One region of the Hahella sp. NS-SX17 genome, then DNA from elsewhere that is predicted to be linked to it. Evidence: predicted binding sites of a transcription regulator. Region 1 holds the regulator's gene; each other region holds the start of a gene.
What was found. The regulator FNR, encoded in region 1, switches genes on or off when oxygen is low (the NO sensors DNR and NnrR bind a similar motif). The targets are predictions, from matches to a motif close to TTGATNTANATCAA.
Positions count from the first base shown of each region.

Region 2: a site for FNR is predicted at 1,606-1,619, ahead of petA (ubiquinol-cytochrome c reductase iron-sulfur subunit). Genes of this name have one in related genera too.
Region 3: a site for FNR is predicted at 1,553-1,566, ahead of narL (two-component system response regulator NarL). Genes of this name have one in related genera too.

Region 1 is NZ_CM170632.1:2,211,980-2,215,261, reverse strand. Features, by position in the region: gene AC2IBB_RS10045 (hypothetical protein) at 257-1,273, shown strand; gene fnr (fumarate/nitrate reduction transcriptional regulator Fnr) at 1,418-2,197, shown strand; gene AC2IBB_RS10035 (SDR family oxidoreductase) at 2,194-3,099, opposite strand; gene alr (alanine racemase) at 3,280-3,282, opposite strand, start outside.
Region 2 is NZ_CM170632.1:6,505,486-6,508,767, reverse strand. Features, by position in the region: gene AC2IBB_RS29105 (TatD family hydrolase) at 1-459, shown strand, start outside; gene rplM (50S ribosomal protein L13) at 690-1,118, shown strand; gene rpsI (30S ribosomal protein S9) at 1,130-1,522, shown strand; gene petA (ubiquinol-cytochrome c reductase iron-sulfur subunit) at 1,772-2,353, shown strand; gene AC2IBB_RS29085 (cytochrome b) at 2,353-3,282, shown strand, end outside.
Region 3 is NZ_CM170632.1:4,521,103-4,524,384, forward strand. Features, by position in the region: gene AC2IBB_RS19890 (MFS transporter) at 1-1,265, opposite strand, end outside; gene narL (two-component system response regulator NarL) at 1,670-2,308, shown strand; gene AC2IBB_RS19900 (cation diffusion facilitator family transporter) at 2,380-3,282, opposite strand, start outside.

The sequences.
Region 1 (3,282 bases):
ATGAATGTTAGCCCGCAACGCCTCATAACCCCATTGTTTTAAGGCTTTTGCGACTAAAGTTCACCTCCCTCGCGCACCACGCGCTCACCCCTTGACCAATATCAATACACCCTGCCGGCAGGTGGATAGACTGAGCATGGAGAGAGGGGGGATCGATCCACTTGCCAACAAGTGTGACAACAGGCGCGCGCGCTCATTCGTTGACAATATCAGTCAAACGCGCGCAGGTGTTTTCTTACCTGGTTGGAGACCCAATATGCCAGTCGGAAAGGTCATCGAACAAGCAAAACAAAATGGGGGCAATGATAGCTGGGTTTACTTGCTCAACTCTCCTCCCAAAGAGTTTTCCAACGAAAACTGGAGCGCCTTGAACGAAGGAGCTTACACCGCAGACTATCGCAACAGCTCCCTGTCTCGCTCCTACGAGGGTGGATTCGCCCTGAGCGTTCAGGCGCCTTGTTTTAATGCACTCGTCAGCGCGGAGAACTACACTCGCCAACTTCCTTCCATGAACGCGAGTCTGCAAAAATACATCAACTACGTTGTGAAAGAAGTAAAACTTCTCAAGCAATCACTTCCTGAGGGCAGTCAGGTCAAATATTTGCACTGGTTTGGCGACTTAGTGCGCCAGCTGACGCCAGCAGCGCAAACTCAAGTGATGTACTACTTAGGCAGGGAATTTAAGCTGAACTTTGGCGCTGACGCTCGGCACGTCATTGAGCTGGACGCGCGCCCTGACTCCGAGGAAGCGCTCGCCCTAATTAAGGGACTGGGCTTTAATATCATTTGTATCAATGATCCGGGCGAGCATGCGCAATCATTCCCCATTAAAGACCTAAAGAGCTGGCTGCAAACCATTCGGGCATTTGATTTCAAAGCTGTCTATCTGCGTCTTAAGGTGTCCCCCGCCACTCAAGCTGCGCTATCACAGCACCTCGAAGAGGTGCTCACCGAAAGACCACAAGGCGTTTTGCTTTCCTGCCACAAGCCAGAAACCAGCAGTTCCCTTGGGCTGGAGGCCACACTCAAGGACTTCAAACGACGCATCAAATCCGCATCTTTCATTCCGATAACCCAGGACTTTTTCGCCCTCCCCTGGACTGGACTGATAAGTCAAGGCGTTAACTGCTTGCACGGCGTCGGGCTGGGCGCATTTTCATACACCCCCCATTACCAGTTGCGCAACGCCACACAGCTGGATGATTACTACAAAACTCTCGATAACAGCGAACTTCCAGCGCGGGCGATCCGATACACTCAGGCGCTGCTGTAACAAAAGGTAAAAGCAATGTAAAAACAAAGGCGAGCGCAGGTTTTCCCCTTATTTTTCCTGCTGTGGGGATTTGCTTTTAAATAGCTATTGGCTATCCTAGAAGCCTCTTTAAGCAGTTTCACTCATTCAGCCACGAGGCGACCGATGGAAAGCAAGCATATAGCAACCTCCTCTCCTTTTAGCTTACACAGAGGCTGCCATGAATGTAATTTGAGCAAGCTTTGCATTCCTATCGCAGTCGGGGCTGAAGACATTGATCGCCTGGAAGAAATTATTCGCCAGGGGAAAATGCTAAATCGCGGCGAGTATATTTTTGAGCAGCACACGCCGTTTCGCTCATGCTTCGCGGTGCGCAGCGGCGCAATTAAAACATTCACCGTGTCCGAGGAAGGCGAAGAGCAGGTAACGGGTTTCTACCTGCCCGGAGAAATTATCGGCCTGGACAGCGTTAGCATGGAAAAATACTCCTGCTCCGCCGTCTCACTTGAGCGCACCAGCGTATGCGAAATTCCTCTGGAAAAATTTGAAGACCTCGCCTCAGATATTCCCAGCCTGCAACACCACTTTTTCTCATTGATGAGCAAAGAGATTCAGGAAAGCAGGCAACTCACCATGTTACTGAGCAAAAACTCCGCTGAGGAGCGCATAGCATCGCTTTTACTATCCCTGTCGACCCGCTTCAGTCGTCGTCGCCTGTCCGGCACAAATTTCAGGTTACCCATGCCGCGTAGCGATATAGGCAACTATTTAGGCTTGGCGGTCGAAACCGTCAGCCGAGTCATCACTCGCTTCCAGAACAACGGCATTATCAAAGTGCAAGGAAGAGAAGTCCAAATATTGCAATTAGACGAACTGCAGAAGATCCTTCGCCATGACACCAAGTGCCTGGAGCACCACAAGGAGTCAGCACTCAACGCCCGCTAGCGGGTCTCTTCCAAACAGTTTTCAGTTGATTTCACAGCGCCACGCTGCTGGCATTGCTCAATCAGCGCAGGCAGATAACGACGCCAGGGAAGCTGTTTAACGCCAAAGGTGTTTCGCAATTTGATGCACCCCAACGCCCCATTCGCAGGCAGGGCCACCCCAGGCAACACATCAGCGCCTTTCTTCTCTATCAGAGCCTGCAACATTTCCTCTTGACCGAATGCCTGCAATACAATCGCCTTCAGCAGCTCAAAGTGCGTCACTGTTTCAGCGCCAGCATAATGATAGACGCCCCACACAGAAATATTACAACTTAACTGCTTAATAATAGCGTCCACCACTCTCGCCACATCATCCACCGCAACAGGCGTCAACTGCATATCCGTACTGGCGTTAAGTCTCTTGCCTGAAGACAAAGCCGTCAGCATCGTCTGCAGCCATCCTTGAGCGCCAGCTTCCAGCAACCACCCCATCCTCAAAATCAGATGCTTGCTATAGTTTTCCTGAAACCACTGCTCACTCTGCAACTTAGTCCGACCATATACAGAAAGCGGACGACCTTTGTTTGCCGAAATATAGGGGTTCTTTTTGACGCCATCAAAGACAAGATGACTCGATAAATGAATAATCGGCGCTTTCCATAAGGCTGCGACCTCCGCAACCGCCACACAAGCAGACACGTTAACTTGATACGCCAAGTCCGGATGTTGCTCCGACTTGAACAGATCCCCCATTTCCGCTGCGTGAACAACAAAATCCGCAACGGGCATCGCCTTCATTCCACGCACGATAGCATCATTAGTCATCAGGAACTGTTCGTAGGGTACGCCCTCCACTGCTATACCGCTCTGCTGCAGGCGCTGAGCTATAGCCTTACCTATAGGCGAATCTATTCCCGTCACACAAACAATCACTCATGCCCCCTTAAATGCTTCTTATGGCCTTTGACGCCCCGCAGAAGGCGGATCGCCTGAAGAATATATATGCTAACAATATTGGCTGCCCGGCAGAATTTTAGCAAACCCAGCGCTTCGGGCGTCACCCAGAAGCCTTATCTAAGCGCTTATCGCGTAAGCGCCGTCTTA
Region 2 (3,282 bases), 3.0 Mb from region 1:
GTTCAACAGTGCTTTTTGCGTGAACAGCTGCGTATGGCTAAGGAGTGTGATCTTCCCGTGATTCTGCACTCTCGAAAGACGCACAGCCTGGTTGCTAAGTCTGTCAGGGAGATTGGCGTTCGGCGGGGGGTTGTGCATGCTTTTTCTGGAAGCTACGAAGAGGGGATGCAGTTTATAAAACTAGGGCTTAAGTTAGGGGTTGGTGGCGTCATTACTTATGAAAGGGCGCAAAAAACCAGAAGAGCCGTATCCAGGCTTCCATTGGAGTCCATGGTGCTGGAAACCGATGCGCCGGATATGCCGTTGTGCGGCCGGCAAGGAATGCGCAACTCGCCCGAGCTTGTTCCCCAGGTATTCAGGGCGTTGTGTATGTTGAGGAAAGAATCACCGGAGCGGATCTCCGATGCGGTTCTTCGAAATACAATTCAGACATTCTCCTTCCCAGAGCTTGAGAAATAACCGTAGTGAGTTTGTTGTGCGTAATTAATTGGATTTAGAGTAGCAATTGAACAGGAAGTGCAATATAATCCTGCGCCCGGATTTGCAATAGATATGGGACTTTGGCGAAGCCCCGAAGCCAAGGTTCCGAAAAGTCAGAACGTCGTTGTAATTTCCCTTCGTAGGGAATGCGCAGCGTGCGTTTTATTTGGATTAATCAGCCGAGAATTTAAGAGTAAGGCGGGATTTAAATGAAAACGATCAGCGCTAAGCCAGAAACCGTAAAGCGTGACTGGTATGTTATAGACGCGACCGACAAGACGCTTGGACGTCTTTCAACCGAAATCGCCCGTCGCTTGAGGGGCAAGCACAAAGCGGAATATACCCCTCACGTTGACACAGGGGATTACATTGTTGTGGTAAACGCAGAGAAAGTGCGTGTTACTGGCAACAAAGCTCAAGACAAAATGTACTATCGCCACACAGGCTATCCTGGCGGCTTGAAAGAAATGTCTTTCGACAAGCTGATCCAACATGCTCCTGAGCGTGTTATCGAAACAGCTGTTAAAGGCATGATGCCGCGCAATCCTTTAGGTCGTGCGATGCTGAAAAAGCTCAAGGTATATGCTTCGGCTGAACACCCGCATACCGCTCAGCAACCGATTGAACTGAAAATTTAAGGAAGGTGGATATGTCTGTTACTCAATACTACGGTACAGGTCGTCGTAAAACTTCGACTGCTCGCGTCTTCCTGAGACCCGGTAGCGGAAAAATTACTGTGAACCAGACTGATCTGGATTCTTATTTTGGTCGTGAAACCGCTCGTATGGTTGTGCGTCAGCCATTGGAGCTGTTGGATGCTATCGGTAACTTTGATGTATTTGTTACTGTTAAAGGCGGTGGTCCTTCTGGTCAGGCTGGCGCTATTCGTCACGGCATCACCCGTGCGCTGATTCAGTACGATGAAGCAAACCGTTCGCCGTTGCGTAAGGCCGGTTATGTTACTCGCGACGCTCGTGAAGTTGAGCGTAAGAAAGTGGGTCTGCGTAAAGCGCGTAAGCGTCCGCAATTCTCCAAGCGTTAATCAATACGCTTTCAATAAAAAGCCCGGTAATCCGGGCTTTTTTGTTTCCGCTGAAACAACGGTGAAGGCCGTCCGACAGATATTTAACTTGGATCAATATTGTTGATACAAGGCCGCGCCGCACGCGCGTCGTCCTTGTATCGATAAGGCATTTTAATTAGTATGTCAGCCGGATTTTACGCCTGAAGAAATAAGAGCATAATGGCCTGTTTTTGGCCTCAAATTGCTGCCTGATGGGAGAAACCTAGTATGACGAAAGACGACGTGAATAAGAGCCGCCGTCGTTTTCTGGTGGGAGCAACCTCGGTCGTTGGAGGTATCGGCGCCATCGGCGCAGCCGTGCCTTTTGTCGCTTCCTGGAACCCAAGCGCTAAAGCGAAAGCTGCTGGTGCGCCTGTTAAGGTCAATATCAGTAAGCTTGAACCTGGTCAACAGATGACCGTTGAATGGCGGGGCAAGCCTGTCTGGGTGGTGCGGAGAACGCCGGAAATGCTGAAGGGGTTGGATGCAATTGCGGGAAATTTGCAGGATCCGCAATCTGAAAAACCGCAACAGCCCGTTTATGCTCAAAATCCCCACCGCTCCATCAAAGATGAATACGTCATACTGGTAGGAATTTGTACGCATTTGGGTTGTTCGCCAAAGTTTTTACCAGAAGTTATTCCTGATGAAACCGTTGGCGGTTTTTACTGTCCTTGTCATGGCAGCAAGTTCGACTTGGCGGGAAGGGTCTTTAAAGATGTCCCTGCTCCCAAGAATCTTGAAGTGCCTCCCCACATGTATGTTGATGACGTGAACCTCATCGTAGGTGAAGACAAGGAGAACGCATAATGCAGAAGCTTATCCAGTGGATCGACGATCGCTTGCCTGTCGTCGATGCCTTCGAAAAGCACATGAGCAAGTACTATGCGCCTAAAAACTTTAACGTATGGTATTTCTTTGGCTCGCTGTCTTTGGTTGTTCTGGTTAATCAGTTACTCACGGGTATTTGGTTAACAATGAGCTATAACCCCTCCGCTGAAGGCGCGTTTGCTTCAGTAGAGTATATTATGCGTGATGTCGAGTTTGGCTGGCTGATTCGGTTGATGCACTCGACTGGCGCTTCTGCGTTTTTTGTTGTCGTTTATCTGCACATGTTCCGAGGGCTCTTGTACGGTTCTTACAAAAAGCCTCGTGAGCTGGTTTGGATATTTGGCATGACCATCTATCTGTGTCTGATGGCGGAAGCGTTCTTGGGCTACTTGTTGCCTTGGGGGCAAATGTCATACTGGGGGGCGCAGGTTATCGTTTCTTTGTTCGGAGCCATACCCTATGTAGGCGAAGATTTGGCGCAGTGGATTCGGGGCGATTATCTCATATCGGGCATCACTCTTAACCGATTCTTTGCCTTGCATGTCATCGCTTTGCCAATAGTATTGCTTGGTTTGGTGGTTCTGCATATTTTGGCGTTACATGAGGTGGGCTCCAATAACCCAGATGGCGTTGAGATTAAAAAGAACAAGGATGAAAATGGTATTCCTAAAGATGGAATCCCCTTTCACCCCTACTATACGGTGCATGACATCGTAGCTTTGATAGTTTTCTTGTTTGTGTTCTGTGTAGTTGTATTCTATTTCCCAGAAATGAATGGCTACTTCCTTGAAAAGCCTAACTTTGAGCCAGCAAACCCGCTGAAAACGCCGGAGCATATTGCGCCTGTATGGTACTTCACGCCTTTTTACGCGATGCTTCGGGCAATTACATATCCGCTGTTTGGCGTG
Region 3 (3,282 bases), 2.3 Mb from region 1:
AGGGCGCATACCACCATCACCAGGGAGCAGATCTGCGTAACCAGCGCGCCCCCGAATTTATCGGAGATCCAGCCGCCCACCGGACGAATCAACGCGCCGATAAAGGGCCCCATCCAGGCGTACATCAGAGCGCTGGGACCGTTGGGATTAACAGTATTGTGCGTCATCACCCCATCCACCATCACATGGCTATAACCAAAGATGACTTTGATCGCCAAGGGGAACGCCGCCGCGTAGCCGATAAAGCTGCCGAAGGTCATGGTGTATATGACGCTCATCACCCAAGTGTGCCGATTGCCGAAAATGCGATACTGACGACTCAGACTGTTGCGGATCTGGCCCGGCAACAACTTGAGCAGGAACACCGTGGCGGCGATAACGCCTACCAGCACCAGTTCTTTAGGAACGCCCCACCCGGCGCCGTTCGCAGATTCGGGCAGCATCAGCCAGAGCCCGACCACAGAAGTCAGGAAGCCGATGAGCAGCATGAAGGTGATCTTGGAGAAAGCGCCCACTGGTCCGCCAATATCTGGCGACACCTCGTCGGTGCGAATGTTGTTCATGCCGAACCAGCCAGCAAACGCCAGTGGAACCAGGAACAGCAACCAGACGAAGCCGGAGTTTTGAATCCAGGTTTCAGAACCCGCCGGAACCTTGCCGATCAGGGTGCCTGACGGATTCACAAGGGTCATAGGATCGCCGCCCGCTACACCGAATGCGCCGAAGGTCATGAACAGCGGCACCAGAATCTGCATGGTGGTGACGCCAAAATTGCCAAGCCCGGCGTTTAACCCCAGCGCCAGTCCCTGCTGTTTCTTGGGAAAGAAAAAGCTGATATTGGACATGGATGAGGCAAAGTTGCCGCCGCCCAGACCAGACAACAACGCCAGCACCTGGAACACCCAGAGAGGCGTCTCTTTGCTCTGTAACGCGATGCCGGCGCCGATTGCGGGAATCATCAGCAAAGCCGTTGTGAAAAAGATCGTATTGCGCCCGCCGCACAGCCGGATGAAAAAGCTGCTGGGAATACGCAATGTCGCGCCGGTCAGACCGGAGATCGCCATCAGCGTAAATAACTCCGACGCCTGAAACGGGAAACCCAGATTCAACATCTGTACTGTGATAACGCCCCAGTACAACCATACGGCGAAGCCGCACAGCAAACTCGGAATGGAAATCCACAAATTCCGGTTCGCCACTTTCTTACCTGTCTTTTGCCAGAACCCACTGTCCTCCGGATTCCAGCCAGCAGTGATGTCCGCCATATGCCTTACCTCTGCGTTGGGCCTGAAAAATAATCTTCGGCTCAACTATCTTTATAAACAGAGGGGGCGACAATGCTCCGGAGGGGGTAGCGTTTAAGATCGGGGCCGTGTGGGTGATCTGCTAACAAGCGACTTTAAATCGCGCTACCATTTGCTGTATTTTCATAGAGTTAGGGCGATTTCCGAGAATCTGTGCAAGACTTTCGATACCCCCAATGAGGTAGGCGTATCCGGCGCCAAAGCGGTACGTCTTCGGTATGCGCAGCTCAGGGTCATCGTTGGTAAACCTGATATGGATCAAGTCCCTATCGCGCCGTCGCAGGGGCGGCTCTGAGTTCGTGTTATGCTGAAAAACGTCAGATAACGCTGGGCGTGAATGAAAAGAATGACAAGGTGAAGCTGAGATGAGCGATAAAGCAACGATCATGATGGTGGACGATCACCCCCTGTTTCGCAAAGGCATCCGCCAGTTGATTGAAATGGAGGATGAGCTGGATATCGTCGCCGAAGCCAAGAACGGCGAGGAAGGCCTGACCAAGGCGAAAGAACTGGAGCCTGACCTGATTCTACTGGATCTCAATATGCAGGGTATGGACGGCCTGGATACGTTACGCGCCATTCGCGCCGCTGGCGTGGACTCTCGCGTCATCATGCTGACAGTCTCCGATAACGAAGCCGATGTGGTGAACTGTTTCCGCGCCGGCGCAGACGGTTATCTCTTAAAAGATATGGAGCCGGAAGACATTCTGGAGAAAATCAAGCAAGTTACGCTTGGTAAAATGGCGATCAGCGAGCGTCTGACTGAAATTCTCGCTTCCGCCCTGCGCAAACCCGTTGAAGCCGTTGATCCCACCGCATCATTAACCAGTCGCGAATATGAGATCCTCACCCGCATCGCCCAAGGGCACAGCAACAAAGTCATCGCCCGGGATCTGAATATTTCCGATGGCACTGTAAAGGTCCACGTTAAACATATTCTCAAAAAGATGGGGATGCGTTCACGGGTCGAAGCGGCAGTGTGGCTGGTGAATCGCAAGGCGTAAGCGCGCAGGCGATTCCAGCGCGTTGCGAAAACAGCGGAGCCATCCGGGTCCGCTGTCAGAGTCAGATGGAGCTACACGTCCACAGCGGGAGCCGCCACGACCTTTTTGCGACGGCTTTCCGCTTCCACGAAAACACGCTTGCATTCGGGGAAAGTCATCTTGATCTGCTCGTCGAGGGCGGCGATGCAGGTTTCAATTTCACCCGCGGAAACACTGTCCTTGAAGTCCACCGAGATGTTCACCAACACAAAGTCCGGCCCCATATGCATGGTGAGTACTTCGTTGACATGCTCCACGCCTGGAGCCGCATGGGTCATTTCACGAATGGACTTCACTACTTTCTTGTTGGCGCTCTCACCAATCAGCAGGCTTTTGGTTTCCACCGCCAGCCACAAGGCCGTCAGGCCGAGGATACAACCGATGGTGACTGAGGCCACGCCGTCGTATACCGGATTGCCGGTAACCTGTCCCATAACGATGCCGCCCAGCGCCACCAGAAGGCCCAGCATGGCGGCGGCGTCTTCAAACAGCACGACAAACAGAGAGGGGTCTTTGCCTCGTTGCACAGCCTCCACATAACCCATCCGCCCTTTGGCGATGCGGAATTCCTTGACCGCCATTCCAAAGGCGAATCCTTCAAATATGATCGCCAGAGTCAGAACGACATAGTTGACCATCGGATTCTCCACCGCTTGCGGGTGTAGAATATGCTCAACGCCTTCGTAAATGGAGATGCCTGCGCCCAGGGCGAAAATCAGTATCGCCACAACAAAGGACCAGAAATAAATCTCCTTGCCATGGCCAAATGGGAAGTCTTCCGAAGCTGGCCGTTGTGAGCGCTTCATGCCGTGCAGCAGCAACACCTGGTTGCCGGTGTCCACCACAGAGTGAACCCCTTCGGAGAACATGGCCGAGCTGCCGGTAAAGGCCGCCGCCGCAAACTTGGTGAGTGCGACCAGGGCGTTGCCGACCAG